3 regions of the Nonomuraea sp. NPDC003201 genome follow, and region 3 is predicted to be linked to each of the others. Evidence: riboswitches for the same ligand, from Rfam matches in the RefSeq annotation. Region 3 holds a riboswitch; each other region holds the start of a gene.
What was found. A riboswitch is a leader RNA that binds a small molecule or an ion and turns the genes downstream of it on or off. The one in region 3 is predicted to bind S-adenosylmethionine.
Positions count from the first base shown of each region.

Region 1: another riboswitch for S-adenosylmethionine. It lies ahead of ACWDX9_RS02920 (GNAT family N-acetyltransferase); the one in region 3 lies ahead of ACWDX9_RS58225 (ABC transporter substrate-binding protein).
Region 2: another riboswitch for S-adenosylmethionine. It lies ahead of thrC (threonine synthase); the one in region 3 lies ahead of ACWDX9_RS58225 (ABC transporter substrate-binding protein).

Region 1 is NZ_JBSFTC010000003.1:80,187-93,095, reverse strand. It holds gene ACWDX9_RS02955 (hypothetical protein) at 1-340, shown strand, start outside; gene xylB (xylulokinase) at 351-1,754, shown strand; gene ACWDX9_RS02945 (hypothetical protein) at 1,884-2,627, shown strand; gene ACWDX9_RS02940 (hypothetical protein) at 2,633-2,839, opposite strand; gene ACWDX9_RS02935 (hypothetical protein) at 3,107-3,793, opposite strand; gene pyrE (orotate phosphoribosyltransferase) at 3,897-4,421, opposite strand; gene ACWDX9_RS02925 (L,D-transpeptidase) at 4,688-5,869, shown strand; SAM riboswitch class I at 6,067-6,167, shown strand; gene ACWDX9_RS02920 (GNAT family N-acetyltransferase) at 6,175-6,804, shown strand; gene ACWDX9_RS02915 (hypothetical protein) at 6,969-7,373, opposite strand; gene ACWDX9_RS02910 (hypothetical protein) at 7,856-8,059, opposite strand; gene ACWDX9_RS02905 (toll/interleukin-1 receptor domain-containing protein) at 8,915-9,367, shown strand; gene fxsT (FxSxx-COOH system tetratricopeptide repeat protein) at 9,411-12,626, shown strand.
Region 2 is NZ_JBSFTC010000123.1:7,935-20,843, reverse strand. It holds gene ACWDX9_RS33620 (Zn-ribbon domain-containing OB-fold protein) at 1-360, opposite strand, end outside; gene ACWDX9_RS33615 (S8 family serine peptidase) at 449-1,573, opposite strand; gene ACWDX9_RS33610 (hypothetical protein) at 1,570-2,115, opposite strand; gene ACWDX9_RS33605 (SAM hydrolase/SAM-dependent halogenase family protein) at 2,261-3,067, opposite strand; gene ACWDX9_RS33600 (DUF3263 domain-containing protein) at 3,185-3,484, shown strand; gene otsB (trehalose-phosphatase) at 3,523-4,293, shown strand; gene ACWDX9_RS33590 (hypothetical protein) at 4,329-4,904, shown strand; gene ACWDX9_RS33585 (alpha,alpha-trehalose-phosphate synthase (UDP-forming)) at 4,911-6,341, opposite strand; gene ACWDX9_RS33580 (RNA polymerase sigma factor) at 6,373-6,927, shown strand; SAM riboswitch class I at 7,007-7,148, shown strand; gene thrC (threonine synthase) at 7,162-8,394, shown strand; gene ACWDX9_RS33570 (MoaD/ThiS family protein) at 8,419-8,694, shown strand; gene ACWDX9_RS33565 (cold-shock protein) at 8,940-9,140, shown strand; gene groL (chaperonin GroEL) at 9,554-11,179, shown strand; gene ACWDX9_RS33555 (hypothetical protein) at 11,325-11,564, shown strand; gene ACWDX9_RS33550 (YbhB/YbcL family Raf kinase inhibitor-like protein) at 11,709-12,239, opposite strand; gene ACWDX9_RS33545 (HelD family protein) at 12,304-12,909, opposite strand, start outside.
Region 3 is NZ_JBSFTC010000473.1:385-5,841, forward strand. It holds partial or broken gene ACWDX9_RS58205 (hydantoinase/oxoprolinase N-terminal domain-containing protein) at 1-120, opposite strand, end outside; gene ACWDX9_RS58210 (ABC transporter permease) at 117-917, opposite strand; gene ACWDX9_RS58215 (ABC transporter permease) at 910-1,767, opposite strand; gene ACWDX9_RS58220 (ABC transporter ATP-binding protein) at 1,764-2,873, opposite strand; gene ACWDX9_RS58225 (ABC transporter substrate-binding protein) at 2,852-3,964, opposite strand; SAM riboswitch class IV at 4,031-4,151, opposite strand; gene ACWDX9_RS58230 (helix-turn-helix domain-containing protein) at 4,202-5,176, opposite strand; partial or broken gene ACWDX9_RS58235 (MFS transporter) at 5,236-5,457, shown strand, end outside.

The DNA.
Region 1 (12,909 bases), on a different contig from region 3:
GGACGAGCCAACCCCTGAAGACCGATTCACCTTCGGTCCGTGGACGGTGGGCCGGCAGCCGCTCGATCCGGTGGTGGCCGAACTCGGGGCCCATGACGTCACCTTCCACGACGACGACCTGCCGGCCGCCCAGCCCGATCGCGACCGGGCGATCGCGGCCTTCGGGAAAGCGCTTGCCAAACCGGGCTGGCCTACCGTGTCGAGGAGCTCGGCCTGCCCACGCTCAACCGCGGTGGGACGCCGGCCGATCGCGCCTCCGACGACTTCGATCCGAACGTCGCCGCCGCGCCTGGATACCATTTCACGCATCTCAACCAGCTTGCGCTGGAGCACTTGTTAGGAGTTCATGGGTGACGCTGGTCGCTGGGGTCGATTCCTCGACGCAGAGTTGCAAGGTCGTCATTCGTGACGCTGAGACGGGCGCGCTGGTCCGGCAGGGCCGCGCGCCGCATCCCGACGGCACGGAGGTGCATCCGTCGCACTGGTGGGACGCGTTGTTGCGGGCCATCGAGGACGCCGGCGGGCTGGACGACGTGCTCGCCGTCAGCGTGGGCGGGCAGCAGCATGGCATGGTCTGCCTGGACGAGTCCGGAAATGTCGTACGTGATGCCCTGTTGTGGAACGACACCCGCTCCGCACAGGCCGCCGCCGACCTCGTGACAGAGCTGGGCGGGCCGGAGGCCTGGGCCACCGCCGTCGGGTCGGTGCCGGTCGCCTCGTTCACGGTGACCAAGCTGCGCTGGCTGGCCGAGCACGAGCCGGACAACGCGGCCCGTACGGCGGCCGTCTGCCTGCCGCACGACTGGCTCTCCTGGCGCCTGGCCGGCGCGTTCGCCTCGGGGACCTTCTCGGCCGACTCCCCGGTGCCGCCGCTCGACCGGCTCGCCACGGACCGGGGGGACGCCTCGGGCACGGGCTACTGGTCGCCGTCGACGGGCACGTACCGGACAGATCTGCTGAAGCTGGCGTTCGGCTCGATCCCCCTGCTGCCCCACGTGCTGGGGCCGGACGAGGCGGCGTACGAAGGGGGCGCGGCGCTGATCGCCCCCGGCACGGGCGACAACATGGCGGCGGCGCTCGGCGTGGGCGCCCGTTCCGGCGACGTCGTGGTGTCGCTGGGCACCTCCGGCACCGTGTTCGCGGTCGCGGAGTCGCCCAGCGCCGACCCGACGGGCGCGGTGGCCGGCTTCGCCGACGCGACGGGTCGGTTCCTGCCGCTGGTGTGCACGCTCAACGCCGCCCGCGTCATGGACGCCGCCGCCCGCATCGCCGGGGTGAGCCTGGACGCGCTGAGCGATCTGGCTCTCCAGGCCCCGCCGGGGGCGGACGGGCTGACGCTGGTGCCGTACCTGGAGGGCGAGCGCACCCCCAACCGCCCGACCGCGACGGGCTCCGTCCACGGGCTGACCCTGGCCACCTCAACCCCCGCCCACCTGGCGCGGGCGGCCATCGAAGGCATGCTGTGCGGCCTCGCCGACGCCCTCGACGCGCTGGGCACCAAGCCGGAGCGGGTGCTGCTGATCGGCGGCGCGGCCCGTTCCGAGGCGGTCCGCCGCATCGCCCCGACGATCTTCGGCGTCCCGATCACGGTGCCGCCGCCGGCCGAGTACGTCGCCAACGGCGCCGCGTACCAGGCCGCCACGCTGGTCACCACGCCGGACTGGCGGTCGGAGGAGACGGAGACGTACGAAGGGGACGCCGTCCCCTCGATCCGCGACCGCTACACCCGCGCCACCACCCACATCCTCGACTGACTCCTTCGTTTCCGGACGCCTGTCCGGCTTGTTGCCGGTCGCCTGCCCGGCGCCCCTGACTTTCGACAGGGGCGCCGGTTGACCATCGGCCGATGACGGGCCCACCTCGGCGGCGCCAGGCTCGCTCCCATGAACACCCCCTCCTCTCTCACCGGCGCCCCGATGGCCACTCCCTTCCCCGGACGATGGATCGGCGGCGTGACGCTCATCGTGGGGCCGATGATCATGTGCGCCGGATACCTGCTGCGTTACCTGAGCACGGCCACCGCCCTCACCCCTCAGCAGCAGGCCTGGGCCGAGGCACAGCCCTTCGCCGCCTTCGGCCAGCTCCTCGCCCACACGTCGGCACCCGCCCTGCTCACCCTCTCCTACGCGGTGTTCGCGCTGGGGGCGCTGCTGCTCTTCCCCGCCTTCGTCGCCCTGGCCCAGCAGGTGGGCGGCCACCTCGCCCAGTGGGGCGCCACGCTGCTGGTCATCGGCCTGTTCGCCCGCCTGTACTTCGCCGGCGCCGACCAGACCGCCTTCCAGCTCACCGAGGCCATCGGCCTGGACCAGGCGACGAGCGCGACCATGAAGGAGTATGTGGACATCTCCTACGGACCGTGGCGGGTACCGGTCTGGGCCTCGGTCGGCCAGTACGCGGGCTCGCTGCTGCTGGCCATCGCCGCCTGGCGCTCGGGCCTCTTCGGCACCGCCCGCGCCGTGATGTTGCTGCTGGCAGGAGGTACGTGGATGGGCGTGCTGAAGGGCTCCTCCATCCCCGACGTGCTGGTCACCGGCCTGCTCTGCGTGGCCCTGGTCCCGCTCGGCGCCCGGATGCTCCGTGACCGGCTGCCCACCACGACCAGCCGGCCGAAGGCACTGAGTTGGTGAGCGGGTCAGGGCCTGCGGAGATGCCAGACGATCAAGGCGGGAGTGTCCTGATAGGCCACCGCCGCCGCTTCCGAACACCACCGCTGGGCGAGAGGACCACCGTGCCCGCCGGGCGACTCGCCCCACCGAGGTTCGTGACAGGCCACAATCTGCAGCCCTGCCTCGTGGATGGCGTTGATGTAGTCACTGGCCAGGAACCGGCTGGCCGGCATGGCTCGTACGCTCCCGTCCTGTCCCGCCACCCTCGGCACGCCTCCCAGATACAGCGACAGCGGATGGATGTCCGACAGCACCACATGCCCACCGGGGCGGACGGCACGGGCCAGTTCGGCCAGCGGCGGCCCCAGAGCCGGCAGCGATGAACGTCAACACGGCTACGAGCCGACGGCCGCCACGATCTCCGGGATCGGCATCACCGAGACCACCACGGGCACGGTCACGCCATTGCTTCCAGGAACGCGTGCAACCCAGCGGCGTCATCAAGACCCGTAGACGTTCGCAAGCGGCAGATAGGAACTGAAGTGGTCGGCCACGATATCCGCCACAGCCTCCGCATCAGCGGCCCCATCCACCTCCAGAACCCGGATGCCCAAACGACGAGCGGAACGAACGGCCTCATCGGCGACGAGTCGGTCTCGGGCGAGTCGATTGCGCTGTGCTCGATCAGGATCGCTGACTTGGTGATCGACTGCGGCGGCCCGGGGCAGCTCGCGAACCTGGCGCCGGCGGAACTCTTCGCTCGGCACCATGACGATCATCCGCCAGGTTGAGTCGATGATGGGAGCGACCAGTTCGGGACGCAGCCCCCAGCCTTCGGCGACGACCGGCCGCCCCGAAACCAGGCCACGCAGGTCATCCAGAGCCCATTCGAACCGCACGGGAAACCCGGCCAGGATCTCGTCGGCCATTTTCTGAGGGCTGCTGTTCACCCAGACGGCGTCCGGCTCAGGGTCCGCGATCGGCTCGCCAAGCCGCACGCGACGGGCGATCCGACGGTCATTGTGCGCACGTGCGTCGTGATAGTCGTAGTGATAGGCGGTCAGCCCGTACCGGGTGGCGAGCAGCCTGGCGACGGTGGATTTGCCGGCCCATTGTCCCCCTCCGATCCACAGGGCGTTGTGCAAGGTGCCGAACGGATCCCAGACCTCGCTGTTTGTGGCGTTCACGGTTACAGCATGGCGACGGCACCGACCAAAGAAACAGTCTTGTTCTACCTGCCCGGACGGGCGACGATCGTAAAGAGAGGCCCTTGTCGATGGGCCCGGCGGATCAGTCCGTCATGCGCAGGTCGATCGCGGTCAACAACGACGAAAGCCTGATGCCTTCCGCGGCCAGCGCCGCCGCACCCGCCTGTTCGCGATCAATGACGCACAATGCCTCACTGACCTGGGCCCCGAGGCTCCGCAGCTCAGCAGTGGACAGGACGATCTGGCCACCGCTGGTGACAACGTCCTCAACCACCAGAACCCGCCGCCCCACCACATCCGCGCCCTCGGCCAGTCGGCAGGTCCCGTACGTCTTGGCCTGCTTACGGACGAACGCGCACGGCAGACCGGTGTGCCGGCCAAGCGCGGTGACCACCGGAATCCCGCCCATCTCAAGCCCGGCCAACACCTCGACGTCCCCCGGGACCAGGGGCGCCATCGCCCGAGCGATGTCATCCAGCAGAACGGGGTCACCCTCGAACTTGTACTTGTCGAAGTACTCGGTGGCGGTACGTCCTGAGCGCAGCACGAAGTGGCCGGTGAGGTGGGCGGCGGCATGAATCCTGCGAGCCAGGTCAGAGCGCGTCACAGGCACCCAGTCTCCCAGAGGCAGGACCGCCCACACAGCCGAGAAGCAAGAACAGCCTCACCTCATGGTGGGCGGGTGCCACGTCCCGAAGTCCCACTCCTCGATCTCGCAGACACCCTCTGGATACGCCTGCCTCGCAACCTGCCGCATCGATCAAGGCACTTTTGCATTGTTACCAACAGTTATGGGCATATAGCTCTCCGTATCGCTAATAGGCCGTCTTGTCCGAAAGATGCCTATTTTGTCGGGGAGTGGAGGCATCGACGATGCGGAACGGCCGAACCATACTCGTCAGTACGTTCACGGCTACACTGCTGCTGACCGCAGGCTGCACCTCGGGTGGCTCGAACCCACCACCGCCCGCCGGCCCGCAGGAGCGGGCCCTCGCAGCCAAGCTGTCGATCACCCCGGCGAACGGCACGAAGAAGGTGCCCCCGGACGCCGGGGTCAGCGTCAAGGCCACCAACGGCAAGGTCACCAAGCTGACCGTCGCCGACGCCAAGGGGCATGAGGTACGCGGAACTCTTGGTGCGAACGGGACGTGGCACCCCACGTGGCCGCTGCAGCCCTCGACCGCGTACACGGTGAGCGCGCAGGCGACCGGCACGGACGGCAAGCCCGTCACCGCGCGGGCCACGTTCACCACGCTCAAGCCGAAGCGAGTGCTGGAGAGCGGCATGTCCCCGCTGGACGGCGAGAAGGTCGGCGTCGGCATGCCCGTCCAGCTCCTTCTGTCGCGCCCCGTGACCGCCAGGAGCGACCGGGCCGCGGTCGAGAAGTCGCTCGAGGTACGGATGTCGAAGCCGGTCGAGGGCGCGTGGAGCTGGGTGAGCGACCGCGAGGTCCAGTTCAGGCCGCGCGAGTACTGGCCGGTCGGCGAGAAGGTCACGGTGGTCGCGCACCTGGCCGGACTGCGGGCGGGCCGGGACCTGTGGGGCACCAGGGACCGCAGCCTGACGTTCACCGTCGGCGACGAGCACATCACCAAGATCCGCAATGCCACCCACCGGGCGGTCGTGCGGGAGAACGGCAAGGTCGTCAAGGCCATCCCGGTCAGCCTGGGCAAGAAGGGCGACGAGAGCTGGTCCGGCGTCATGATCGCCCAGGAGAAGGCCGCGTCGACCCTCATGGACTCGGCCACCATCGGCAGGCCCGGCGAGTACTACGCCCATACCAAGTGGAATGTCCGGATGACCTACAGCGGCATGTTCTTCCATGCCGCCCCCTGGTCGACCGGCGCGCAGGGCAACAGCAACGTCAGCCACGGCTGCGTGAACGCCAGCATGGCCAACGCCCGCTGGTTCTACAACTTCACGCAGCGGGGAGACATCATCGAGGTCACGGGGACGTCGCGGAAGCTCGAGTTCGGCAACGGGCCGACGCCGTGGGCGAAGTCATGGGATGACTGGCTCGCGGACAGCGCCCTCGGCAAGTCGATCAACGCCTAGAGTTAGCCGCTGGTGGTGAGCACTCCCGACGCCTGGCCGCCATGAGTCTTAAGGCCAGACCGTGCCAGGTGTGTCCACCTCTCACACTTCCCACATTGGGTGCGACTCTTCCAGAGAGCTCATCTGCCCCGTTCAAGCGCCGTCTATGGAAGGCGAATTGACGGTGTCCGTCTGTGCGGGCAGGATCTCGACTCGGTAGTTCATCCAGAGGATCTGAGGGACCTGGCCCTGTGACGGTCCGGCAACCTCCCCAGCGGGCAATCCGCGGGAAAGGTGCCAATGCCAGGAACGATGAGGGAGAGCTGATGAGCGTGCGGCTTGATGTTCCTGTCCTTTCCGGCGATCTGGTGCGGTTGGAGCCGCTGGCGATGCGGCACGCGGCGGATCTCGCGGAGGCGGCCGAGGAGGATCGGTCGTCCTACGATTTCACGCTGGTGCCTCGCGCTCGCGAGATACCGGACTACCTGGCGGCCCAGCTCGCCCGCGACGGGCTGACCCCATTCGCGCAGGTTCGGCTCACCGACGGCAAGGCGGTGGGATGCACCGGCCTGTGGGATCCTCGCAGGTGGCCGGACCGGCCGGACCTGCGCGCGATCGAGATCGGCTTCACCTGGCTGGCCGCCTCGGCACAGGGCACCGGGATCAATGCCGAGGCGAAGCTGTTGCTGCTGTCTTACGCGTTCGACGTGCTCGGCGTCGCCCGCGTCGACCTGAAGACCGACGCCCGCAACCATCGCTGCCGCCGGGCCTTGGAACGACTCGGCATCCCCTTCGAGGGCGTGCTGCGCGCCTGGTCCATGTCATGGGCGCACGGCGAGGAGGGCAAGGTCCGCGACTCGGCCATGTTCGCAGTGGTCGCCACCGAATGGCCTACCGTCAAACAGGTACTGCAAGCCCGCCTCACCGCCGTGAGCTCCCGTTCGCCGGCCCTCTGAGATGGGTGCGGTGAGGCGCCCCTGAGCACCTGAACACGACCTGTCAGTAAGTTCGGCCCCACCAGCCTGGCCACCCGGTGGCGGGGCTCGACCCGTGCCTGACCCATCACGCCGCCTTGTCACGGGGTCCGGAGTGGACCCCGCGACACGAGGTTGACATCCCATCAAGCAGCGTCGAGCGCTGCGGTGATCTTGCGGGTCATCTCGGCCAGGGTGGGGCTGGGCCGGCCCTGGTGGGTACGGGCGGCTGCTTCGAGGGCGACGCTGACGGTGCTGCGGAAGTTGTCGGCCTCGGCCGGATCCTGCTGCTTGAGCAGGCTCATGGATGCGGTCAGGGCCGGCAGCACCAGGTCGGCCAGGTCGGCGACGGACTTGCCGTACTTCACTCCCTTGGGCGCCTTGGTGAGCACGTGCCCGACCAGGCCGGTCGCGGAGGTCAGGGCGATGGAGCCTTCGGCGGCGACCTTGTGGGCCGAGCCGGCGGCACCAGCGGCGGACATCAGGGAGACGGCACCCCACGCGGCGGTCCGCAGGGTGAGCTTGTCCTGGTCGGAAAGGGTGATGGACATGGTGGCGTACTCCCTTGGCTCTGTTATGAAATGGGCTTCCACGAGAGGCGGGGGCGAGCTGGGCGTGCCCCGGTTCGCGCTCTGTGCATTCACTGTCGCCGACCGCTCTGATACCGGGCGGTTGGCGTGCTGACACGGCGGCTGACACCGGCACAGCATCCGACCCGATCGCCCCCGGGACACTGCCTGCCGCGCTCCTACGGGCGCAAGAAGGCCCAGACCGCGGAACGGCTCAAGGCTAGGAACAGGTGGACCGATCATGATCTGGCCTTCACCACGAAGCTTGGCGGCCCCGATCGAGCGCACGGAGGACCGAAATCAGCGGAAGTCCATCCTCAAGCAGGCCGTCGTACGGGACGCCCATGCCAACACTGCCCTCCTCATCGAGCAAGGCGTTCAGGAAATCCTCGGCCACATCCGTGTGACCACCACCGGGCGCGCCACACCCTCCAGATGAAAGACGCCCTCTGGGGTCTCCCTGATCAGTGGCGGTCAAGGTCCTCGATCGCCAGCACGACGGCTGTGATGAGAAACCCCAGCCCCACGCCCACCAGCGCGATCACCGCTGTGGTCGCATCGCCCCCTGTTCCGGTGAGAACGACCCAGCCGGCCACAACGAGGAACAACCAGCCGAGAAGGACGAGACTACGAGCACCACTACGGCGAGTTCCGCTGCTGCGCTTCAACGACCATCCTTCGGTTGGGTGAGGCTACGGATGATGTTCCATGCATCTTCGCTCAGGAAAGATCCAATGCATGCGCCCTTCCAGGAACACGGGGCGAGCAGCTCTCGGTGACGGTGGTGTTGCTGTGGGCCGACCAGACCGAGATGACCTATGAGGCGTGCCCGAGCCGGAGAGCAGCGAGACGAAGCTGCGCCATATCTCGCCGAGTGTCTGCAACCCGCTGCCCATAGAAGATCGAAAAAGGCCCTCTCCCCAACTACGGGAGAGGGCCTTTCACCTGCGGAGGATCGGGGATTTGAACCCCGGATGGGCGGTAAACCCAAACCGCATTAGCAGCTCTGGGCGTGGCCGTTCAGGACAGTTCCCCCTGGACCAATGCCACCACGCGGTCTTCCCCGAACGAGCTGAAACCACCGTGAACTGCAACCCAAACTGCAACCCCAGCCTGTCTGAGCAGCAGGCAGTCGCCGTTCAGTACCTGTGTTTCGCCGACTCCTGCTCGCCGATCTCTCGTCAGCCACTATCCCTGGTGGAGCGCAGCGGTCGTCGGGAATCGAACCCGCGCTGTCGCCGGACGCGCCAATCAGCAACGTCAACTGCGCCCGTCAACGGGCAACATGCGGTCGGCGCCGCCTCGATTACAGCACCCGCCTGCCCTCACCTCCATCTGATCTCCACCAACACGCAGCACGGCGAGCCAGATCTTTTCGGCAGTCACTTAATCCGGAATTCGGATGTTCAGTGACATGTATTGCGGAAATTGACTACATCGCTGTGCTGCCTGCTCGCCTGGCGTAGAGTTGAGCAGTTCATACCGGCCTCACTGGAGGCACCATCGCGAAGGACGGTTCAGTTGTGAGCCAGTCGAACGATTTCTTCATTACATATAACGGGAAGGATGAGGACTGGGCGACGTGGATCGCCGCGACGCTTGAGGCCGCCGGATACACAACGACTATTCAGGTATGGGATTTCCGCCCCGGGGACAACTTTATGGCAGCGATGGATCAAGCCTTGGCAACCTGCAGACGCACTCTTGGCGTACTCTCGTCCCACTATCTCACCTCTCTCTTCACCCGAGCGGAGTGGACAGCGGCCTATCGCCAGACATTGCTCGGGGAAACGCGCCGGTTCATTCCGATCAGGGTTGGCGAATGCGACGTGGCGCCGCTGCTCGGTCCGTTGGTCTACGTCGACCTGGTAGGCGCAGAGGAGAACGAGGCTCGCCATCGACTGCTAACCGGAGTCGCCGACTCAGCGAACCGGTCCCCGCGGGATCCCCGATTCCCAGGCACTACCAACCGTTGATCCCCCGTAGAAGCAGGCCAGGCGGCGGAGCACAGGAGATTCTTTGTCTGATACCGGATACACCAGACAATTTTTCATCAGTCATGCGGACGCCGACGTGCAGTGGGCGGAGTGGATCGCGTTCGAACTGGAAAACGCTGGCTACGGAGTAATCCTCAAGGCGTGGGATTTCCGGCCTGGGCATAACCTTCTCGACAAGATCGATGAGGCACTATCCGTCTGCCACCACACCCTCCACGTCATCTCCGCCAGGCATGACGCCGAGGTGGCCGCCCGCACCGCCGCTCAGTACCAAGGACTTCAGGGCAAAGAACGAGCCCTGATTCCCGTCCGGGTGGACGAGGCCGAAGACGATATTCCGCCATCGATAGGGGCACTCGTACCGATCGACCTCCGCAGCGTGGACGAGGATGAGGCCCGGCGCCGCCTGCTGGCCGCGGTGGAGGAGCGCGCGGAGCGGGTCCCACGAGCCGGCTTCCCTAACCGGCCCGCGAAGCAAGTTCGGTTCCCCGGGGCCGAGCAGGAGATCTGCCAACTTCGCGGACACCTCCCGGACCCTCGTTTTATTGGACGCGACGACATGATGGCGGATCTGTATCGCGCCCTACGAGCGGACCGACCGACCTCCGCTATCCAGGCGATCACCGGCCTGGGTGGGCTGGGCAAGACCCAGGTTGCCGTCGAATACGCTCTCCGACACGGCGGTGCGTACGACTTGGTGTGGTGGGTACGGGCCGAGGATCCGACCACATTGCGAGGAGACTACGCCGAGCTCGCCACTGAGTTGGATCTGCCGTTCGAAAAGGATGACCAGGCGATAGCAGCGCTTCGTCAGGCACTACGTCGCCGGAAAAACTGGCTGCTGATCTTCGACAACGCCGAGGACCCTGATGAGGTCTTGCCGCTGCTTCCAGAGAGACACACAGGACATGTGCTCATCACCTCCCGACGGTCGGAATGGCCCCATGCGGAACCCCGGAACCTGGATGTTCTCCCCGTCCCCGCCGCAGTGGAATATCTGCGGCAATGGGGAGGTATAGCCAGCACTAACACGGCAAGGGAATTGGCGGTAGCCCTGGGGTGCCTGCCTCTGGCGCTTGCACAGGCGGCGAGCGTCATCGCGGACGGAATGGCCGCCACCGACTACCTCAACCAACTCCACAAGCAGTCGCCAGAACTGTTCGTGCAGGGACGAACCGGAAACCATCAGGCGACCATCGCCTCCACATGGCGAGTATCCTTCGACCGCCTAGCCGACCAGTCCCCGGCCGCCGTGGCCCTGTTCCGCCTGGCCGCGTTCCTCGGGGCCGAGGCGATCCCACTGGACCGGATCGTTCCGGTATCGGGCTTGCCTGCCGAGTTGACCGAGGCGCTGGCGAACCCGTTCCTCCGTACTAGGGCCACTCAGGCCCTCCGGGAGTACTCCCTGGCAAAGACCGGTGACGGCCTCATGTCGATCCATCGAATGGTGCAAGCCGTCACCCGGTCCGAACTCGCTGCGGAAGAGCCCCGCTGGGCAGGATATGCGCTCGCGACAATGAGCACCGCGTTTCCCCATGAGGTACAGGATCCCCCGTCTTGGCCAACCTGCGAAACTATGCTCGCCCACGCTCTCGCAAGCGCACAACATACTCGACGGCTCCGCGTCGACATCACGGGAACGATCGACCTGCTGGACCGGGTCGCGCGATATCTCCTGGCCCGGGGACGGTCGGACCAGGCGACTGCGGTCGTCGAGGACGCTCTGACGTCGGCCAGGCAGCTTCCCGCTGACGCCCCCGAGTATCTCCGCTGCCGCAACACCCAGGGGCTGATCCTGCTGAGTCAAGGCGACCATCACGGGGCGCTGCAAGCGCAAGAGGAGGTCTACCAGGTTAGAATGCGGAAGCTCGGGGAGGACCATGTAGACACGCTGCGCGCTGGCCGAGATTTCGTTGAGGCCCTTTATATACGAGGTCAATGGACGCAGGCCACTCAATTGCAAAATCAGCTCGTCGAGGCATTCACCGCGGTCCTTGGTGCTGAGGACCTCGAGACGGTCACGGCTTCGGCCTACCAGGCAACTCTCCTCCATAGCGCCGGACAGTACCGACGAACTCGCATCCTAGAGGAGCGGGTACTGAAAACACGTCGCCGATTCCTCGGCGACGAACACCCGGACACCCTCAACGCGATCGCCAACCTCGCCACCACTCTCCACTCGCAAGGCGAGTACAACCGCGCCCGCACCCTCGAAGAACAGGTCCTCGACGCCCGCCGCCGGCTCCTCGGCGACGAACACCCGCACACCCTTAACGCGATCGCTAGCCTCGCCGCCACCCTCTACGCGCAAGGCGAGTACGACCGCGCCCGCACCCTCGAAGAACAGGTACTCGACGCCCGCCGCCGGCTCCTCGGCGACGAACACCCGCGCACCCTCGACGCGATCGCCAACTTCGCCACCACCCTCTACGCACAAGGCGAGTACAACCGCGCCCGCACCCTCGAAGAACAGGTCCTCGACGCCCGCCGCCGGCTCCTCGGCGACGAACACCCGCAAACCCTGAACTCGATCGCCAACCTCGCCACCACCCTCAACTCACAAGGCGAGCACGACCGCGCCCGCACCCTCCAAGAACAGGTCCTCGACGCCCGCCGCCAGTTCCTCGGCGACGAACACCCGCACACCCTCGACACGATCGCCAACCTCGCCGCCACCCTCAACTCACAAGGCGAGCACGACCGCGCCCGCACCCTCCAAGAACAGGTCCTCGACGCCCGCCGCCGGCTCCTCGGCGACGAACACCCGCAAACCCTCGACGCGATCGCCAACCTCGCCGCCACCCTCAACGCCCAAGGCGAGCACGACCGCGCCCGCACCCTCCAAGAACAGGTCCTCGACGCCCGCCGCCGGCTCCTCGGCGACGAACACCCGCGCACCCTCAACACGATCGCCAACCTCGCCACCACCCTCAACGCACAAGGCGAAACGGCGAAAGCGCACTCCCTACTCTTCAATGCCCTCACTACCAGTCAACGGGCCTACGGCAAGAAGAACACGGTCACGTCGCAGATTGCTTGGAAGCTGGTGTCTATCCTTGACTCGCCTCATGAAGCGAGCAGGAAGAGAACAATCGTCATTGAGAACCTCTCCTGGCTATCGAAGGAGCCGCCTAACCGGCTGAGCGGAGAGCAGAAGAGCATCAAGGATCGCATAAAGCAGTTCCTTTTTGGCGGAGGCAAACCAGCCAATCGCCGCCCGTCAAAACGCAAGAAATAGCCTGTGCGCGATGGGACCAATTGTGCTGAGCTTCACGCCGTCTCGTCCACAAGCGTCCGTCTGCTCGGGAGCCCGTTGATCCCAGGCACGTCCCGCGGCTTGCGGACCAGGATCGCCTCGACCACTGCTCCTCATTGAGGGGCAACCGCGTCGAGTGGTGAAGGTTGGCCACAGGGACGAATCTGCTGTGATCACCCTGTAAACACCGCGCCCAGAACCTGAGCATCGTGCGATGCGGTACCACTTGACTCGGTGGGCCGGGGCTGAGGAACGAGGCCTCGGA
Region 2 (12,909 bases), on a different contig from region 3:
CGGCCCGGAGGTGAGCTCCAGCTCCATGCCGACCTCCAGCTCGTTCACGGTGAGGCCCTTGACCTGCCCGAGCACCACGATCCCCACCTCGTCGAGCTCGACGGCGGCCAGCGTCACCGGCACGTACGGGTCCGCGGCGACGTAGGGGGCGGGGGGTGGGTAGCAGGCGTTCGTGTACGACCACACCCGGCCGCGGCGGGGGAGGCGGGTCGTCTCCATCGAGGTGGCGTCGCAGCGGGGGTTGGGGCAGAGGCCGGGACGGGGCGGGAAGGTGACGGTGCCGCAGGTGGCGCAGCTGGTGCCCAGGAGGAAGACGCCGTCCTCGTCGATGGCGAACCAGCCCTCGATCGCTAACGTCATGCCGCCAGTATCGCACAAGCGCTTGCTAGGGTAACGACTCGCCGACGTCCCTTCTGTCCTTTTGGGGGAGGGAGGGTCGGGTTGGGGGTCAGGGGCGGCGTTTGCGGTGGCGGACGAGGATGCGGGCGGACATCGCCGCGGCGAGCATCACCATGCCCGCCACCACCGGCCCCCGGGAGGCGGGCGGTGGGCCGTCGCCGAAGTACGGGCCGGGGTGGGCGAGGCCGGCGCCGGGCGGGTCCAGGCGGGCGGCCTCCCTCAGGGCGAGCAGGGCGTTGGCCACCCCGTGCCCGTAGGCGGGGCTGTGGCCGTCGGCCGGCTGCAGCCTGGTGCCGAGCTCGATGGCCGTCCGTACGTGGTAGGGCGACATGTCGGGATACGCGGACTTGATCAGGGCCGCCACGCCCGCCACCATGGCCGCCGCCGAGCTGGTGCCGTCGCTCACCACGTAGGAGTCGCGCGCGTCGGCCGTGACGATCTCGGTGCCCGGCGCGACCACCGACAGGTAGTCCTGCCTGTTGGAGAACGCGGCCACCCTGAGCTCCCGGTCCACCGCCCCCACGGCCATCACCCCGGGATAGGCGGCGGGGAAGTTCTTCCTGTTGGCCGTGCCGCCGTCGTTGCCCGACGAGGCCACCAGCACGGCGCCGCGCGCGATCGCGTACTGGATGGCCTCCTCCTCCGAGGGCGAGCCCTCCCACGCGCCGCTGCCGCCGCCCAGCGACATGCTGATCACGCCGGCCCCGTGGTCGACCGCGTACCGGATGCCCTTGGCCAGCGCGTCGCGCCCGCCGGCGCGCTGCTGCTCGCGCAGCGGGTCGCCGTTCTCCAGCGTGACCCGGATGGACAGCACCCTGGCCGCGGGCGCCACCCCGATCACGCCGCCCTTGTGCTCGTCGCCGTGGCCGCGCCCGGCGATCAGGCTGGCCATGGCGGTCCCGTGCCGCCCCCAGAGGCCCTTGGCGGTCCCGGTCAGGTCGGGGCCCTGGATCACGGCGCCCTCCAGGTCGGGGTGGCGGCCGTTCACGCCGGTGTCGAGCACGGCGACGATCACGCCCTCGCCCCTGCTCGACCGCCACGCCTCGGGCAGCCGCATCGCGGCGAGCTGCCACTGTCCCGCCCGGGCGGCCTCGCCCACGTCGTCGGTGGCGCTCGCCGGAACGGTTCCCACCACCAGCGCGGTGACGAGGAAGGCGACGGCGAGCCTGCTCATCGGGTGAGCGTCCGGTGCAACTCGGTGGCGAGCTGCCGCGCCGTGGCGCGCAGCCGGGGCGCGAGGCGGTCACCCGGCTGGTACGGCCGGCCGTCGGCGTACCCGGCGGCCGTCGCCACCACGTAGCGCTCGTCGGACCTGAGCACCACCCCGGTGAAGTACTGCCGCTCGCCGAAGCGCTCGGCCGGCCCCCGGGGAAAGGCCACCGGCCGCACGGTCGCGGGCCGTCCCACGCGGAAGTAGTCGCGTCCGGGCGTGTCGAGCACGGCGATGCCCACGGTGGCGACGAACGTCTGCGTGCTGTCGGCGTACGTGGCGCGCAGGGCCACGCGGCAGCCGCGCCGGACGGCGGCGGGCTGGAACGCCGTCCGGCAGGGCGCCTCGGGGGCGACCCCGGCCAGCTCGTACGTGACCCGCGCCCCCGACGGGCTGACCCCGGGCAGGGTCGCGGGGAAGATCTGCGCGACGGGCCACGCGTGCCAGCGCTCTGACACGGGCGGCTCCGGCGCGGGCCAGATCGCGGACATTATGGAGAGCAGCACGATGGACAGCTGGTACAACGTCGACCTCTGGAGGGGAGGGGAGGGACGCCCGCGCGTTGCATTCTGACACGTGCCCGCTGATTCATTCCGACGCTTCGGTAAACAGACCGATACGCGGAGTAATTCCGATCTGTGTGCCTTCGTCCTATGGAGTAGGGGAGAGTCGGACATGTGCGCCAGGTGGGAGCCCCAGCCGCTGCGCTGCGTCACCGGAATTGACCGCGATCGCGATCAGCCCCGCCGAGTCCGCGAACGCCACCAGCTCCCCCGGCGGCACCGCCGCGAACGTCTCCCGGTAGGGCAGCGAGAGCTGCCGCCGGCCCAGCCAGACCCCCAGCGTGTCGCCCACCCGCACGCCCAGCGCGTGCAGGTCCCCGACCGCGATCGAGAGCTGGGTGTTGCCGTAGCGGTCGACCGAGACGACCTCGCCCTCCACCGAGCCCTCACGCAGCAGCGTGGTCGGCGCCGGCAGCGTCACCAGCCTGCCGATCGGCACCTCGGGCCCCAGGTCCGACGGTCTCAGCCCGCCGCACAGCCGCCCCGCGACCGGCGAGAAGACGTCGCGCCCGTGGAAGGTGGGGGAGACCGGCCGCAGGAAGTGCTCCTCGTTGCTGATCGCGTAGGCGGCCTCGGCGCCGCCGCTGGCGTGCACGGCCCACGACAGCAGCCCGTTGTCGGGCCCGATGAACACCCGCCCGCCCGCCTCGACGGCCACCGCCCGCCGGGCGCCGCCCGCGCTGGGATCGACCGCGCCGATATGGATGCCCGCAGGAAGGTACGGAATGGTCTGGGCGAGAATCGCCGCGCCACGCCGTACGTCACCTGCGGGGATCAGGTGGCACACGTCGATCACCCGCGCCTCGGGGGCGATTCCGGCGATCACTCCGTGACACGCCGCCACATAGCCGTCTTCGAGTCCGTAGTCGGTGAGGAGCGTGATTACTGAGGTCACATTTCGTGACTGTACGTCTCTCAATACGTCGTGAACAGCCGCACTTCGCACATTACGATTGGCCACGGGCCGCGTGCGTGCGGAGTCGTCGCACGCACCTTTCCCGAGGAGGACACCATGGGAGCACCGCTCAGCGGTGACAATGCTGCCCAGGAGACGTCCGGCCAACCCCTCTCAGAACGCGATCTCGAACTCCTCGCCTTCGAACGCCAATGGTGGCGCTACGCGGGCGCGAAGGAGCAGGCCATCAAGGAGAGCTTCGGGTTCTCCGCCACGCGCTACTACCAGTTGCTCGGTGAGCTGATCGACCGGCCGGAGGCGCTGGAGCACGATCCCATGCTGGTCAAGCGGCTGCGCAGGTTACGGTCCACCCGTCAGCGTGACCGCGCCGCCAGGAGACTCGGCATGCGTCCCTGACGGCTGGGTACGGCAGCCGCGTGAGGAACATCCCTGGAATGAAAGCGATCTTGGACGACCCGGCGGGCGCCGTGATCGGGCTCGACTTCGACGGAACCCTGTCGCCGATCGTGCCCGATCCCGCCGAGGCCGTGATCCATCCGAAGGCGCCGGAGGTGCTGGCCGAGCTCGGCGCCCACGTCCTGGCGGTGGCCATCGTGACCGGCCGGCCGCCGGCCACCGCGCTGGAGCTCGGGCCGGGCCTGGCCGACGTGCCCCGGCTGGTCGTGCTCGGCCACTACGGCTTCGAGCGCTGGGAGGCCGGGCAGATCTCCGGCCCCCCGCCGCCTCCGGGCGTGCTCGAGGCCGAGGCCGAGCTGCAGCTGCTGCTCGAGTCGCTGGGCCTGCGCGACGTCACCATCGAGGACAAGGGCCGGGCCGTCGCCGTGCACACCAGGCGCAGCTCCGACCCGGAAGGCGCGCTGGCCAGGCTGCGCGAGCCGCTGGCCGAGCTGGCCGGCAAGCGCGGCCTGGTGGTCGAGCCGGGGCGCTTCGTGCTGGAGCTGCGGCCGCCGGGCATGGACAAGGGGCAGGCGCTCAGCCTGTTCCTGGCGGAGCGGGCCGCCAGGTCCGTCATGTTCGTGGGCGACGATCTCGGCGACCTGGCCGCGTTCGAGGCCGTACGCCTCTCGGGCCTGCCCGGCGTGACCGTGTGCAGCGGCTCCGCGGAGGTCACCGAGCTGGCCGAGCGGGCCGACATCGTGGTGGACGGGCCCGACGGCGTCGTCGCGCTGCTGGAGGAGCTTGTGGCGGCTTTCAGCCGTTCGTGATTGAGCTGCAAGTCGCGCTCCCTAGGGTCGGGCGCATGCACAAGCGACACCTCGCCGCCGTGGCCGTGGCCGCGGCCACCCTCCTCGCGACCTCCCTGCCCGCGCACGCCGCACCCGCCCAGGCGGTCAAGCTGCGCAAGGGCCTGACCCTGTACATCCCGATCAAGTGGGTGGTCCACCGCTTCGGCGACGATGTCCAGATCGTGACCGGCAAGTGCGGCAAGCCCATGGGCTGGGGGACGCCCGAGTGCGACGCCTTCTACGTCCTCGGCCCCTCGTCCATCAAGCGCGGCGCCGAGGGGTTCGGCCCGTACACCGGCAAGCGGCCCTTCTACACGGCGAGCGACGTGCAGCCGTGCCCGTTCAACCGGAAGTGGGGCGAGGCCATCGGCCCGAAGGTCACCAGGGGCCTGCGCCAGGTCGGCGCGGGGCACAAGGCCGCCTACAACGCGTGGCAGTCGGAGTGCGTCAAGTATTCGGGCTCGACCACGAAGGTGCTGCTCCGCTTCACGCAGCGCGAGTGGTACCTGCCGCAGAGCAAGATCCTCATCGTGGACCAGTGGAACACGCCGGGGCTGGCCGACACGCTCAAGCACGCCGACTGGACCTGACCGAGGTCAGATCTCGGCCAGCGCGTCGAGCTGGGCCGCGAGCCACTTCTGCGGGGGCAGGGCGGTGGCCGCGGCGTGCAGCTTGTCGCGCCGCATGCGGCGCTCGTCCTCCGGCATGACGAGCGCGGCGTGCAGCGCGGCGGCCGTCCCGCTGATGTCGTACGGGTTCACCACGAGCGCGTGCGGGCCCAGCTCGGCCGCCGCCCCCGCCTCGCGCGAGAGCACGAGCGCGCACCTCGTGGACAGGATCGGGCCCTCCTTGGCGACCAGGTTCATCCCGTCGCGGATGGGGTTGACCAGCAGCACGTCGGCCATCCGGTACGCGGCCAGCGAACGCGGGTAGTCGTCGTTGACGTTGAGGATCAGCGGGTCCCAGTCCTCGGTGCCGTACTCGTCCTCGATCTCCTGCGCGCAGCGCAGCACCGACGCGGTGTATTCGCGGTATTCGGGCAGGTCGTGCCGGCTCGGGTAGGCGAACGCCAGGTGCACCACCTTGCCGTGCCACTCCGGGTGCGCGGCGAGGAACTCGCGGTAGGCCACCAGGCCGCGCACGATGTTCTTCGACAGCTCGGTGCGGTCGATGCGGACGATCAGCCGGCGGTCGCCCACCTGCTCCCTGAGCGCGGTCATGTGCGACTCGACGTCGGGCTCGACGGCGCGCTCCCACAGCGCGTCGCCGTCCACGCCGAGGCTGTGCACGCCGATGCGGGTGGTCCGGCCCTCGTGGGTGACGCTGCGGCCCACGCGGTCGACCTCCGCGCCCAGCAGCGCCTCGCAGCAGTCCATGAACGCCTGCGCCCACCTGTCGGCCAGGAATCCGGCGTGATCGGCCCCCAGGATGCCCTCCAGGACCTCTCCGACCACCTCGTCGGGCAGCAGCGAGAAGTATTCGGGGGGCGCCCACGGGGTGTGGCTGAAGTGGGCGATGCGCAGGTCCGGCCGCTCGGCGCGGAGCATCGCCGGGGTCAGCGTCAGGTGGTAGTCCTGCACCATGACGCGGGCGCCGTGGCCGGCCTCGTCGGCCAGCGCCAGCGCGAACGCGCCGTTGTAGTCGCGGTAGGACTCCCACTCGCGCTCGAACCTCGTGCCGAAGTTGGGCGAGTTCGGGATGTCGTAGAGCAGGTGGTTGACGAACCACAGGGTGGAGTTGGCCACGGCGTTGTAGGCGCGGTGGAAGGTGGCGGGCGGGATGTCGAGCATGCGCAGCGGGCCCGTGTCGTAGCCGGCGTGGTCGATGCGGCCGCCCGGCACCAGGCGCACGGCGCTGCGGTCGCCGTCGGACAGCGCCGCGCACACCCACAGCATGCCGTCCTTCCTGGCCACCTCGGACAGTGCCGAAACCAGGCCGCCGCCACCGCGTTTCATGGTCAGCTCGCCGTCGTCCGAGACGGTAAAGGAAACGGGCCCTCTGTTGGAGGCCACCAGGACGCTGTTCATCTACGCTCCCTTCGCCCATAGGATCCCAGCTATGGCGCTTGATGAGCTAACCGAGGAACTCGCCCGCTCGGCCGCAGGAGGAGATCATCGCGCACTTGGCGAGCTCCTGGCGCGGATCGAGCCGGATGTGATGCGGCACTGCGCCCGGATCCTCCCCTATCACCAGGATGCCGAGGAAGCCTCGCAGGACACGTTGCTGGCCGTGGCGCGCAACATCGGCCGGTTCGAGGGCCGGGCGCGGTTCAGCACCTGGTTGCACATCGTGACGGCCAACTGCGCGCGCACCACGTACAGGTCGCTCAAACGGCGCGCGGCCGAGCAGACCTCGGACGAGCTGCCCACGCAGAAGCCCGACGTGGCGCGGGTGAGCGTGATCGCGGGCTCCCGGCTCGACCTGCTCGACGCCATGGAGGCGCTGGAGGCCGACAAGCCCGACCTGGCGCAGGCGCTGGTGCTGCGCGACATCGTCCAGCTCGACTACAACGAGGTGGCCGAGCAGCTCGGCATTCCCCTGGGCACCGCCAAGTCGCGCATTCACCAGGCCCGCAAATACGTGCAGGGAGTGCTGGGTGATGATTATCGCTGAGACGCCACGTCTCGCATCTTGAGACGGGTGGCCATTTGGGCCCCACGGACGGGTAGAGTCCTTTTCAACAACTGAATATTGCTCATCCAGAGGGGTGGAGGGACCGGCCCTGCGAAGCCCCGGCAACCCTCCCGGTTTGAGACTCGCGACCTGGCGAGGCCGACCGGGACAAGGTGCCAATTCCGGTCTGCGGTCAAGGTGGCCGCAGGCGAAGATGAGGGAAGGCCTCGCTTCATGTCGCTCGACTTTGGTCCTGCTGTCGGTCTGTCCTGCCGCGAGTGCGGCACGCGTTACCCGCTCGGTCCGAGCTTCGCGTGTCTGGAGTGTTTCGGGCCGCTCGAAGCGGCCTATTCCTTCGGTACGGTGACCCGCTCCGACATCGAGTCGGGTCCCGCCAACATCTGGCGTTACCGGTCGCTGCTCCCGGTGCCGGTTGACGTCGCGAGTAAGCCCAATATGAACCCGGGTTGGACCAAACTGGTCAAGGCCGGAAACCTCGGACGCGCACTCGGTCTCAAGAACCTGTACGTGAAGGACGACTCGGGCAACCCCACCCATTCCTTCAAGGACCGGGTCGTCGCCATCGCCGTCGAGGCGGCGCGTAACTTCGGCTTCCACACCCTTTCCTGCTCCTCCACGGGCAACCTCGCGGGCGCGGTCACCGCGGCGGCGGCGCGCGCCGGGCTCGAGGCGTGCGTGTTCATCCCGGCCAACCTCGAAGCGGCCAAGATCGCCATGGCTCGCGTGTTCGGCGGCAAGCTGATCGGGATCGAAGGCACGTATGACGAGGTCAACCGGTTCTGCTCCGAGCTGATCGGCGACCCGCTGGGTGACAAGTGGGGGTTCGTCAACGTCAACCTGCGGCCCTACTACGCCGAGGGCTCCAAGACGCTCGCGTACGAGATCGCCGAGCAGCTCGGGTGGCGGTTGCCCGAGCAGATCGTCATCCCCATCGCCTCCGGCTCGCAGCTCACCAAGATCGACAAGGGCTTCCGCGAGCTGGTCCAGCTGGGGCTGGTCGAGGACACGCCGTACAAGATCTTCGGAGCGCAGGCGGCCGGGTGCTCGCCGGTCTCCACCGCGTACAAGGCGGGGCACGACGTCGTCCAGCCGGTCAAGCCCGACACCATCGCCAAGTCGCTGGCCATCGGCAACCCGGCCGACGGACCGTACGTGCTCGACATCGCCCGGCGCACCGGCGGGGCCGTCGAGGACGTCACGGACGCCGAGATCGTGGCCGCGATCAAGCTCCTGGCCTCGACGGAGGGCGTCTTCGCCGAGACCGCGGGAGGGGTGACCGTGGGCGTGCTGAAGAAGCTCGCCGAGAGCGGGCGGCTCGACCCCGAGGCCGAGACCGTGGTCCTCAACACCGGCGACGGGCTCAAGACACTCGACGCGATCAGCGACGACGCCCAGCCCACGGCCGTGATCCGGCCCTCCCTCGACGCGTTCCGCGCGACTGTCTGACAACCAGGAAAGGCGAGTTTAACCATGAGCGTTTCGGTGCGGATTCCCACCATTCTGCGCACCTACACCGGGGGCAACGCCGAAGTCAGTGGTGAGGGCGCGACTCTTCGTGACGTGCTTGCCAAGCTCGACTCGGACTACCCGGGGATCGGCGCGAGAATTCTGGATGAATCGGGCAAGATTCGTCGTTTTGTCAACGTTTACGTTGGGGAAGAGGACGTCCGTTTCGCCGACGGGCTCGACACTCCGGCACCTGAGGGCACTCAGATCTCAATCATCCCGGCGGTTGCCGGCGGCTGAGTGCTATAGATCACACGTGTGGAAGGCGCCCCTAGTGGGCGCCTTCTCCATTTCCAGGGCAAATGAAACGTTGAAGCGCCTTCGTTGCGAAGAAATGCGTCGTTTGCAGATTGACTCTGTTGCCAAACCCCGTGCCACAGGTATGGTCGAGGGCGATCGTCTGGCTGATTTTCCCTTAAGTCCGGCGATTACGGGTCTCGCGGAGGAATGGGCGAGATCTGAAAGCCCAGTAAGAGGAGTCGGAAGTGGCGCAGGGCACCGTCAAGTGGTTCAACGCGGACAAGGGCTACGGCTTCATCGCGGTAGACGGTGGTAAGGATGTATTCGTCCATTACTCAGCGATCATGATGGACGGGTACCGATCTCTCGAACAGGGCCAGCGGGTCGAGTTCGAGATCACGCAGGGCCAGAAGGGACCTCAAGCGGAGTCCGTCCGCGCGGTCTGATACACCCCCCTGGTATGCACCGGCGGGGATCGCCCGGCAGCGCAGTCCGTGCGAGCCCGCCACCTTTCTTTCGTCGACTCGGTCACGGCGAGCCGCGCGAGGCGGCTCGCCGTGCGTATGGATCCCGCCACCTGCGGTGGCCTGGACGCGGCTCGTCGCAGGTGCGGGGTCCTGCGGCCGGCGATGGACGGCTCCGCCGTACAGGCTGATATGGGGAGAAAAGGCCCGGTAGGAGGCTTCTCGCTTGCACTCGACAGGGTAGAGTGCTAAACAGTTCGTTGGCACTCTGTGCAGCAGAGTGCCAACACTCGGATCGGGACGATGGGGTCTGCCGAAGGAGATGCTGACCCATGCCGTCGCGGGCGTCGGCTCGGTCCACGACAAGCCACCCTGCATCTGGGAGGTCTAGCCTTATGGCAGCCAAGATGATCGCGTTTGACGAGGACGCCCGGCGCGGTCTCGAGCGTGGTATGAACCAGCTCGCCGACGCCGTCAAGGTGACCTTGGGCCCCAAGGGCCGCAACGTCGTGCTGGAGAAGAAGTGGGGCGCCCCCACGATCACCAACGACGGTGTCTCCATCGCCAAGGAGATCGAGCTCGAGGACCCGTGGGAGAAGATCGGCGCCGAGCTGGTCAAGGAAGTCGCCAAGAAGACCGACGACGTCGCGGGTGACGGCACCACCACCGCCACCGTGCTCGCCCAGGCGCTGGTGCGCGAGGGTCTGCGCAACGTGGCCGCCGGCGCCAACCCGATGGGCCTGAAGAAGGGCATCGAGGCCGCCGTCGAGCGCGTCAGCGAGGAGCTCTCCAAGCTGGCCAAGGACGTGGAGACCAAGGAGCAGATCGCTTCCACGGCCTCCATCTCCGCCGCCGACCCCGAGATCGGCTCGCTCATCGCCGAGGCGATGGACAAGGTCGGCAAGGAAGGCGTCATCACCGTCGAGGAGAGCAACACCTTCGGCCTCGAGCTCGAGCTCACCGAGGGCATGCGCTTCGACAAGGGCATGACGTCGATGTACTTCGTCACCGACTCGGACCGCATGGAGGCCGTGCTCGAGGACCCGTACATCCTGATCGTCAACAGCAAGATCTCCGCCAACAAGGATCTGCTGCCGCTGCTCGACAAGGTCGTCCAGTCGGGCAAGCCGCTGCTGATCATCGCCGAGGACATCGAGGGCGAGGCCCTGGCGACCCTGGTCGTCAACAAGATCCGCGGCCTGTTCCGCTCCGTGGCCGTCAAGGCCCCGGGCTTCGGCGACCGCCGCAAGGCCATGCTCAACGACATCGCCATCCTGACCGGTGGCCAGGTCATCGCCGAGGAGGTCGGTCTCAAGCTCGAGAACGCCACCCTCGACCTGCTCGGCCGCGCCCGCAAGGTCGTGGTGACCAAGGACGAGACGACGATCGTCGACGGCGCCGGTGACCCCGAGCAGATCGCCGGCCGGGTCAACGAGATCCGCGCCGAGATCGAGCGCACCGACTCCGACTACGACCGTGAGAAGCTCCAGGAGCGGCTGGCCAAGCTGGCCGGTGGCGTGGCGGTCATCAAGGCCGGCGCGGCGACCGAGGTCGAGCTGAAGGAGCGCAAGCACCGCATCGAGGACGCCGTGCGCAACGCCAAGGCGGCCGTCGAGGAGGGCATCGTGCCCGGCGGTGGCGTGGCGCTGCTGCAGGCCGGCGCCAAGGCGTTCGACAAGCTGGAGCTGTCGGGCGACGAGGCCACGGGTGCGGCGATCGTGCGCAAGGCTCTGGAGGAGCCGCTGAAGCAGATCGCGGTCAACGCCGGCCTCGAGGGCGGCGTCGTGGTGGAGCGCGTTCGCAACCTCACCCCGGGTGAGGGCCTGAACGCCGCTTCCGGCGAGTACGTCAACATGTTCGAGGCGGGCATCCTCGACCCGGCCAAGGTGACGCGCTCGGCGCTGCAGAACGCCGCTTCCATCGCGGCGCTCTTCCTCACCACCGAGGCCGTCATCGCCGAGAAGCCCGAGAAGAACGCTGCTGCTCCGGCCATGCCGGGCGGCGGCGACATGGACTTCTAGGTCTTTTCTTCGCTGTTCATAACAAGAGCGGCCCGGTTTTCCGGGTCGCTCTTGTTTTCGTTTATCAGCCATTACGTTTCATAATTGATCCGCTACTCCGAGTGAGGAAAGGTGGTGATCACACACCTCAACGAAGGAGTAGAGGATGCTTTCCCGCAGCAAGCGTATTTTCGGCATCGCCATTCTGAGCGCGGCCGCCGCGGCCGCCTTCGCCGTCCCTGCCCATGCGTCCGGCACCCCGGTCCTCACCGGTCAGCTCATGAAGGTGGTGCAGGCGCCGCTCTGCCTGACCACGGGGACGCTGGCCGGCGAGTCCAAGCTGGGAGTCCCGCTCGTCGAGGAGCTGCTGCCGCAGCTCGGGGCCTCTTGCGCAGTGTTCGGCTGACGCCTGCCGCGCTCTCGGTCTCTCGGACGCCCTGCCCTTCGCGGTGGGGCGTCTCCCTTTTTCCGGCCCGCCCGTTACGGGGGCGGCTTCCCTTTTCGCGCCTGCCGCACCGCCCTCCGGAGGGCGGTGCGGCCGTGGGCGCGGTCAGGTGCTGTAGGTCGCGACGACGTGGCCGCGAGCCAGGGTGTTGGCGGTGATGTTGAAGCCCACCACCGCCGGGCTGGCGTCGCCGTCCACGCCCAGCTTGTCGACGCCGAGGGCGTGCACCGTGAAGACGTAGCGGTGCGGGGCGCCGGGGGGCGGGGCCGCGCCGCCGTACTCCTTGGTGCCGTAGTCGTTGCGGGCGTGGACCGCCTCCGCGGGCAGGCCCTTGAACTCCGGGCCGGTGCCCGCGCCCGCCGGCAGCTCCGTCATCGAGGCCGGGAGGTCGAACAGCACCCAGTGCCAGAAGCCGCTGCCCGTGGGGGCGTCGGGGTCATAGCAGGTGACGGCGTAGCTGCGGGTCTCGGCGGGTGCGCCGGACCAGCGGAGGTGCGGCGACTGGTTGCCGCCCTTCATGCCCCAGTCGTTGAAGACGTGGAGGTCGTTCAGCCGCTCGCCGTCCTGGATGTCGTCGCTCTCGACCACGAGCGCGGGAACCGACGGCAGGTGTTCATGTGGAAGCGGTGCTGGCACGGCATCCTCCTAGGTTGAGAGCTCCTTGCTCAGCCATCCTAGAAGCGGCCGTGCCCGCCGACGATCAGCCCGTCAGCTCGGCCGGCAGCGGCTTGTCGTGCAGGACCGTCAGGGACGTCACCGCACGGGTCAGCACCACGTACAGCCTGGCCAGGCCCCTGGGTTCGGCCGCGACGATGTCCGCGGGCTCCACGACGATGACGTGGTCGTACTCCAGACCCTTGGCCAGGGTCGCGGGCACGATCAGGAGGCGGTGCTCCTCGTCCGAGTCGGGGCCGAGCACGGCGTGGGAGAGGTCGGCCAGCGCGCGGGAGACGTCGGCGACCAGGGCGTCAGGGACGATGACACCGATGGAGCCCTCCCTGGTGAGGACCTCCGCGGCGGCCTCCGCGATCGAGCCACCGGGGCGTACCGCGAGCGAGCCGAGGCCGGGGCGCAGCGACCGCGGCGCGGCCAGGTCGGGGGCGATGGAGGGGAGCAGCCGGGCGGCGTAGTCGAGGACCTCCCGCGGCACGCGGAAGCCGAGCGTCAGCTCCGTCACCTCGCCTTCGCGCTGGCCCAGGTGCTGGAGCACCGACTCCCACGAGCTGGTGGACCACGGGGTCGTGCCCTGGGCCAGGTCGCCGAGGACGGTGGCCGAGCCGTTGCGGCAGCGGCGGCCGAGCGCTCG
Region 3 (5,457 bases):
CTCCTTGTGGTGCACCACGAGGCCGCGGTCCGGTACGGAGGCCACGAGGTCGGTGAACGTCCCCCCGACGTCGATGCCGATCCGCGCGCCGGTCGCGGTCGCCGTACCCGTGCTTGTCATAGGGCCTCCGAAATGCGAGCGAATCGGTCCGCGACCACCATCACCACCACGCTCGCCGCCATGAGCAGCGTGGACACCGCGGCCATCGACGGGTCGAGCTGGTACTGCACGGCCGAGAAGATGCGCAGCGGCACCGTCGTGGTGTTCGCGCCCGCCACCAGGGCCGTGACGGCGACCTCGCCGAGCGAGGTGACGGCGGCGAGGACCGCGCCCGCGAGGATGCCGGGCCGCAGCAGCGGCAGCGTCACCGTGAGGAACACCCGGACCCGCCCGGCGCCCAGGCTCAGGGCGGCCCGCTCCAGCGCCGGGTCGAGCTGCGCGGCGCTCACCATGACCGCCCGCACCACGAACGGCAGCGCCACCAGCGAGTGCGCCAGCCACAGCCCGGTCACCGAGTTGACGAGGCCGACGCCGTGGAAGTAGTAGAGCAGGCCGAGCGCGACGATGATCTCCGGGACCATCAGCGGCGACAGCGCGAACCCCTGCAGCAGCCGCCGGCCGGGGAACGACCCCCGCGACAGCCCATACGCCGCCGGCGTCCCGATGACCACCGTCGTCGGCACCACCAGGAGCACCAGCAGGCCGCTCAGCCGGAACGAGACCTGCCAGTCGGGCGAGCCGAGCACCTCGGCGTACCAGCGCAGCGACAGCCCCGACGGCGGGAACGCCATCGAGCCCGCCCGGTTGAACGAGCTCGTCACCAGCACGACCAGCGGCGCGATCAGGAACAGCAACACCAGCGCCGCCAGGGCCGCGGCCACCAGCCGCACGATCCTGTCGTAGCCCCGCTCACCCATGAAGGCGCCTCTCCCAGATCCGGAACACGCCCGCCAGCAGCCCCGTGGACACGACGGTCAGCGCCAGCAGCGCGAAGCTCAGCGCCGCCGCCACCGGGTAGTCGAACACCGTCGTCACCTGGTCGTAGACCCGGATGCCGGTCAGCGGCTGGGTCACCCCGCCGACCAGCAGCGGCGTGATGTAGATGCCCATGGCCAGCGCGAAGACGATGAGGGCGCCGGTGACCGCGCCGGGCAGGCTGAGCGGGACCGTGACCCGCAGGAACGTCCTGACCGGCCCGGCTCCGAGCGTCTGCGAGGCCCGGTGCAGGTTGCGGTCCAGCCCGCCGAGCGCCGTCGTGAGCGGGATGATCGCGAACGGCAGCAGCACGTGCGTCACCGCGACCACGACGGCCGGGTAGCTGGTGAGCAGCTGGGCGGGCTGCTCACGCAGCCCGGAGGCGACGAGCGCCCGGTTGACGAGCCCGTTGCCGGACAGCAGCACGACCCATCCGTAGGTGCGTACGACCACGCTGGTCAGCAGGGGCGAGATCACGATGACGAACAGCAGGGTCCGCACGACGCCGGGCCGCCGGCGGGCCAGGAAATACGCGGCCGGGTACGCCAGCGCCACGCACAGCACCGCCACCAGGAGCGCGGTGGCCAGGGTCCGCAGCAGGGAACTGTAGAAGTACGGCTCGGTCAACACCCGGGCGTACTGCCCGAAGGTGAATCCTGGCAGCGCCGCGTTGAAGGCGTCGACAGGGCTGAAGCTGAGCCGCAGCAGCCCTACGAGGGGGACCAGGAACAGGGCGGCCAGGAAGGCGACGAGCGGCAGGATGTACGGCAGGCCCGCCCAGCGGCGTGTCACGGCGACTCCGTTTCCAGGAGGATGACGTCGGCCGGATCCCAGCGCGCGAGCACGGACGTGCCCGCGCTGGGCGGATCTCCGGCGCCGGTGTCGGCGACCCGCACGCTCAGGGTTCGCCCGTCGGCCAGCCGCACCTCCACGTGCCAGGCGTCCCCGGCGAAGGCCCGATACCCCACCGTCCCGGCCACGCCGCCCGTAGCTGGGCCGGCCTCTGGGCCCGGTGTGGCCAGGCGGATGCGTTCGGGGCGGACGGCGACGACGGCGCGCCCGCCCGGCCGCAGCGACAGCGGGCCGCACTCGACGACGATCCCGCCGGAGTCCAGCGCGCCCGAGCCGGTCACCGTGCCCTCCAGGACGTTGGCCGCGCCGATGAACTGCGCCACGAACCGGGTCGCCGGCCGCCGGTAGACCTCGTCGGGGCTGCCGAGCTGCTCGACCCGGCCGCCGTTCATGACGGCCACCCGGTCCGACAGCGCGAGCGCCTCCTCCTGGTCGTGCGTGACGAAGACCATGGTGGTGCCGATGCGCCGCTGGATGGCGCGCAGCTCCACCCGCATCTCCCTGCGCAGCTTGGCGTCCAGGTTGGACAGCGGCTCGTCCAGCAGCAGCACGGCGGGCCGGATGGCCAGGGCGCGGGCGAGGGCGACCCGCTGCTGCTGCCCGCCGGACAACTGGCGGGGCCGCCGACCGGCGTACCCCTCCAGGCCGACCAGGCTCAGCGCCTCCCGCACCCGCTCGTCCCGCTCCCGCCGGCCGAGCCGGCGCACGCGCAGCCCGTACGCCACGTTGGCGGCCACGGTCATGTGCGGGAAGAGCGCGTAGTTCTGGAACACCATGCCCAGACCCCGCCGGTACGGGGGCCGCCGGGTCACGTCGGAGCCGTCGATCACGATCCGCCCGGCCGTGGGCTGGACGAACCCGGCGACGCAGTTGAGCAGCGTCGTCTTGCCGCAGCCGCTGGGCCCGAGGATCGACAGGAACTCGCCCTTGCGGATCGACAGCCGGTCCAGGTCGAGCACGCGCGCGCCGTCGTACCCGGCGGCGAGCCCCTCGATCTCGACGTGCCCGCCGCCTTCTTCCGGGGTCAGCCGAAGATCTGGTTCCACCGCTGCTGCCATTCGTTCAGCTTCGGGGTGGCGACCGCGTAGTCCACCCAGATGAACTTCTTGAAGACGTCGGGACCGTGCTTCACCTTCTGCTCGAACGGCTCGCTGTAGGAGATCGAGTCGTTGCCGGCGGCGTACCAGGTGCCCTCGGCGAACGGCTTCTGGTTCTGCGCGGCCGTCAGGTGGTCCAGGAACTTGATCGCCAGGCCGCCCTTCTGCGTCCCCGCGGCGATGAAGTACGAGGTCAGCGCGCCGACGGGGCCGGACTTGGGGTAGGTGAAGCCGATCGGGGAGCCGGCCTGGGCCATGGCGAAGGCGCGGCCGTCCCAGAAGGGCATGATCCAGGCGTCGCCGTTCTCGATGACGGTGGCGGCGTTGCCCGCGTTGGCGGGGAAGGAGGACACGCAGCCTTTCAGCGTCGCGAGCCTGTCGAACGCCTTGTCCACGGCGGCCGGGTCGGACAGCGTGCCGCCCTGGGAGGTGACCAGGGCGGAGAAGAACTCCAGGCCGGGGTTGTAGGTGAGCGGCGGGAGGGCGACGTGGCCGCAGTACTGCTTGTCGAAGATGTCCGCCCAGTCCGCGGGCGGCGTCTTGATCTTGTCGGTGCGGTAGAGGAGGCCGGTGGAGCCGGTGGTCAGCGGCACGCCGTACTGCTTGCCGTCGTACGCGGACTTGCCGGCGAGCACCGGGTCCAGCTCCTTGAAGTGCGCCAGTTTGTCGGTGGCCAGCGGCTGGAGCAGCCCGGCGGAGGCCGCGGGCAGCGACGCGTCCGGGGTGAACGCGATGACGTCGAACGGCGGGTTCTTGCCGCCGGCCGCGCGCAGCTTGGTGAGCCATTCGGCGTTCGCGCCGTAGACGAGGTTCACCTTGGCGCCGGTGTCGCGTTCGAACGGCTCCACGAACGACTTCTTGAACAGCTCTCCCCACGCGCCCGCGAACGCGGTCACCGTGAGCTCCTGCTTCGCCGCGCCGCCAGTGGAGCCGCCGGTAGAACCGCCAGTGGAGCCGCCAGTGTCGACGCCGCCGCAGGCCGTGACCGCCAGCGCGACCACCATGCCCAGTCCCGCGAGGCGAGTGAATCCGCCCTTCATCTTTCCCATTCCTTTTCGAGTTCCTCTTCGAGCGGCCGGCCAAGGGCGCAGGGCAGCACGACTCGACATCCGCGCTTGCCGCGAGCAGCACCGTTCGGCTCGACGACCGTGTCATCACCCGGGGCACCCCGCCGCGGTGGGAGGGTTGCCGTCCAGCAAGCCGGGGCTTCGCACTGGACTCGTGACATAAGCGACTATATCAGTAGGATTTGCATGAATAGGACACAGGGGGATGGATCAGCCGTTGATCAGGGCGTCGCCGAGGGGCGTGCGCGCGTACAGGACGCCGCGGCCGACGCGGGTGCCCGCGATCAGGCCCGTCCTGCGCAGCGCCGCCAGATGGCCGCCCGTGGTGCCCAGGCTCTGCCCGAGCAGGGCCGCGAGCTGGGTGGTGGTGGCGGGCGCGGCCAGCTCGGCGAGGATGCGGGCGCGGCTGCGGCCGATCAGGGCCGACAGGTCGGCGTCGGCCGCGGCGGGCGGGGCCGCGGCGCCCCTCGCGGGGTAGATCATCGCGTACGGCCAGGCGTCCTCCAGGTAGGCGCCGACGGCGGTCGTGAACGCCGACGGCAGGAAGAGCAGCCCCTTGCCGCCGAGCCGACGCAGCCCGTGGAGGCTGGTCAGCTCGACCTCGATCTGCCCCCGGGGCCGCCAGTGGACCTGCGGGCTGAGGTCCTCCAGCGCCGCCGCCCAGCCGTAGGCGGCCAGCCGTCCCGCCCGATGGGCGACGTCGCGCTGCAGGATCGCGCGGAAGCGCGGCCACTCGTGGGAGACGACCTCCGTCCAGAGCGCCCCGTACGCGTCGGCGAACCGCTCCACCACCCGCGGTCCCGCCAGCAGCTCCCTGACCCCGCCCGCCGCCGGCCGCCCGGCGAGCGCCCGGGCGATCTCCGCGTGCGCCTGCTCCAGCGGCGTCCTGCGCATGGCGGCCAGCTCCGCCTCGAACGGCACGTCCACCGCCGTCGGCGGCGGGGCGATGAAGGCGACGTTCGTGCCGCGCCGGTTGCCGCTGATCGCGTCCGCGGCCCGCAGCACGGGGTGGACGCGTTCGAGCTCCCGGTACGTGCCCCGCCACCGAGCGGCCCACCGGCCGTGGACGCCCGCCTCCAGCCGGCCCGCCAGCACCCACTGCGCGTGCATGGTCTCGATCAGCGGTGAGATCGCGAACCTGGTGGCCACCAGGTCCTGCGGGGTGACCTCGATTCTTACGGGCACCTTTCGGTTATATCCGAAAGAGTCGCCAGTTCGCCGGTCCGGTCCGCACCATCGTGGACGTGAATGGCGCGACGTTCGGCGAGGTGTTCGCCGTCAAGGAGTTCCGGGTCCTGTTCGGCAGCTTCGCGCTGCTGGTCGGCGGGGACTCGATCAAGATGCTGGCCCTGTCCGTGCTGGTCTATGCGCGGACCGGCTCGGCCGGCCTGTCGGCCGCCGCGTACATGGCCGGCTGGCTGCCGTTCATCGTGGGCGGGCTGTTGCTGCTCTCGCTGGCCGACCGG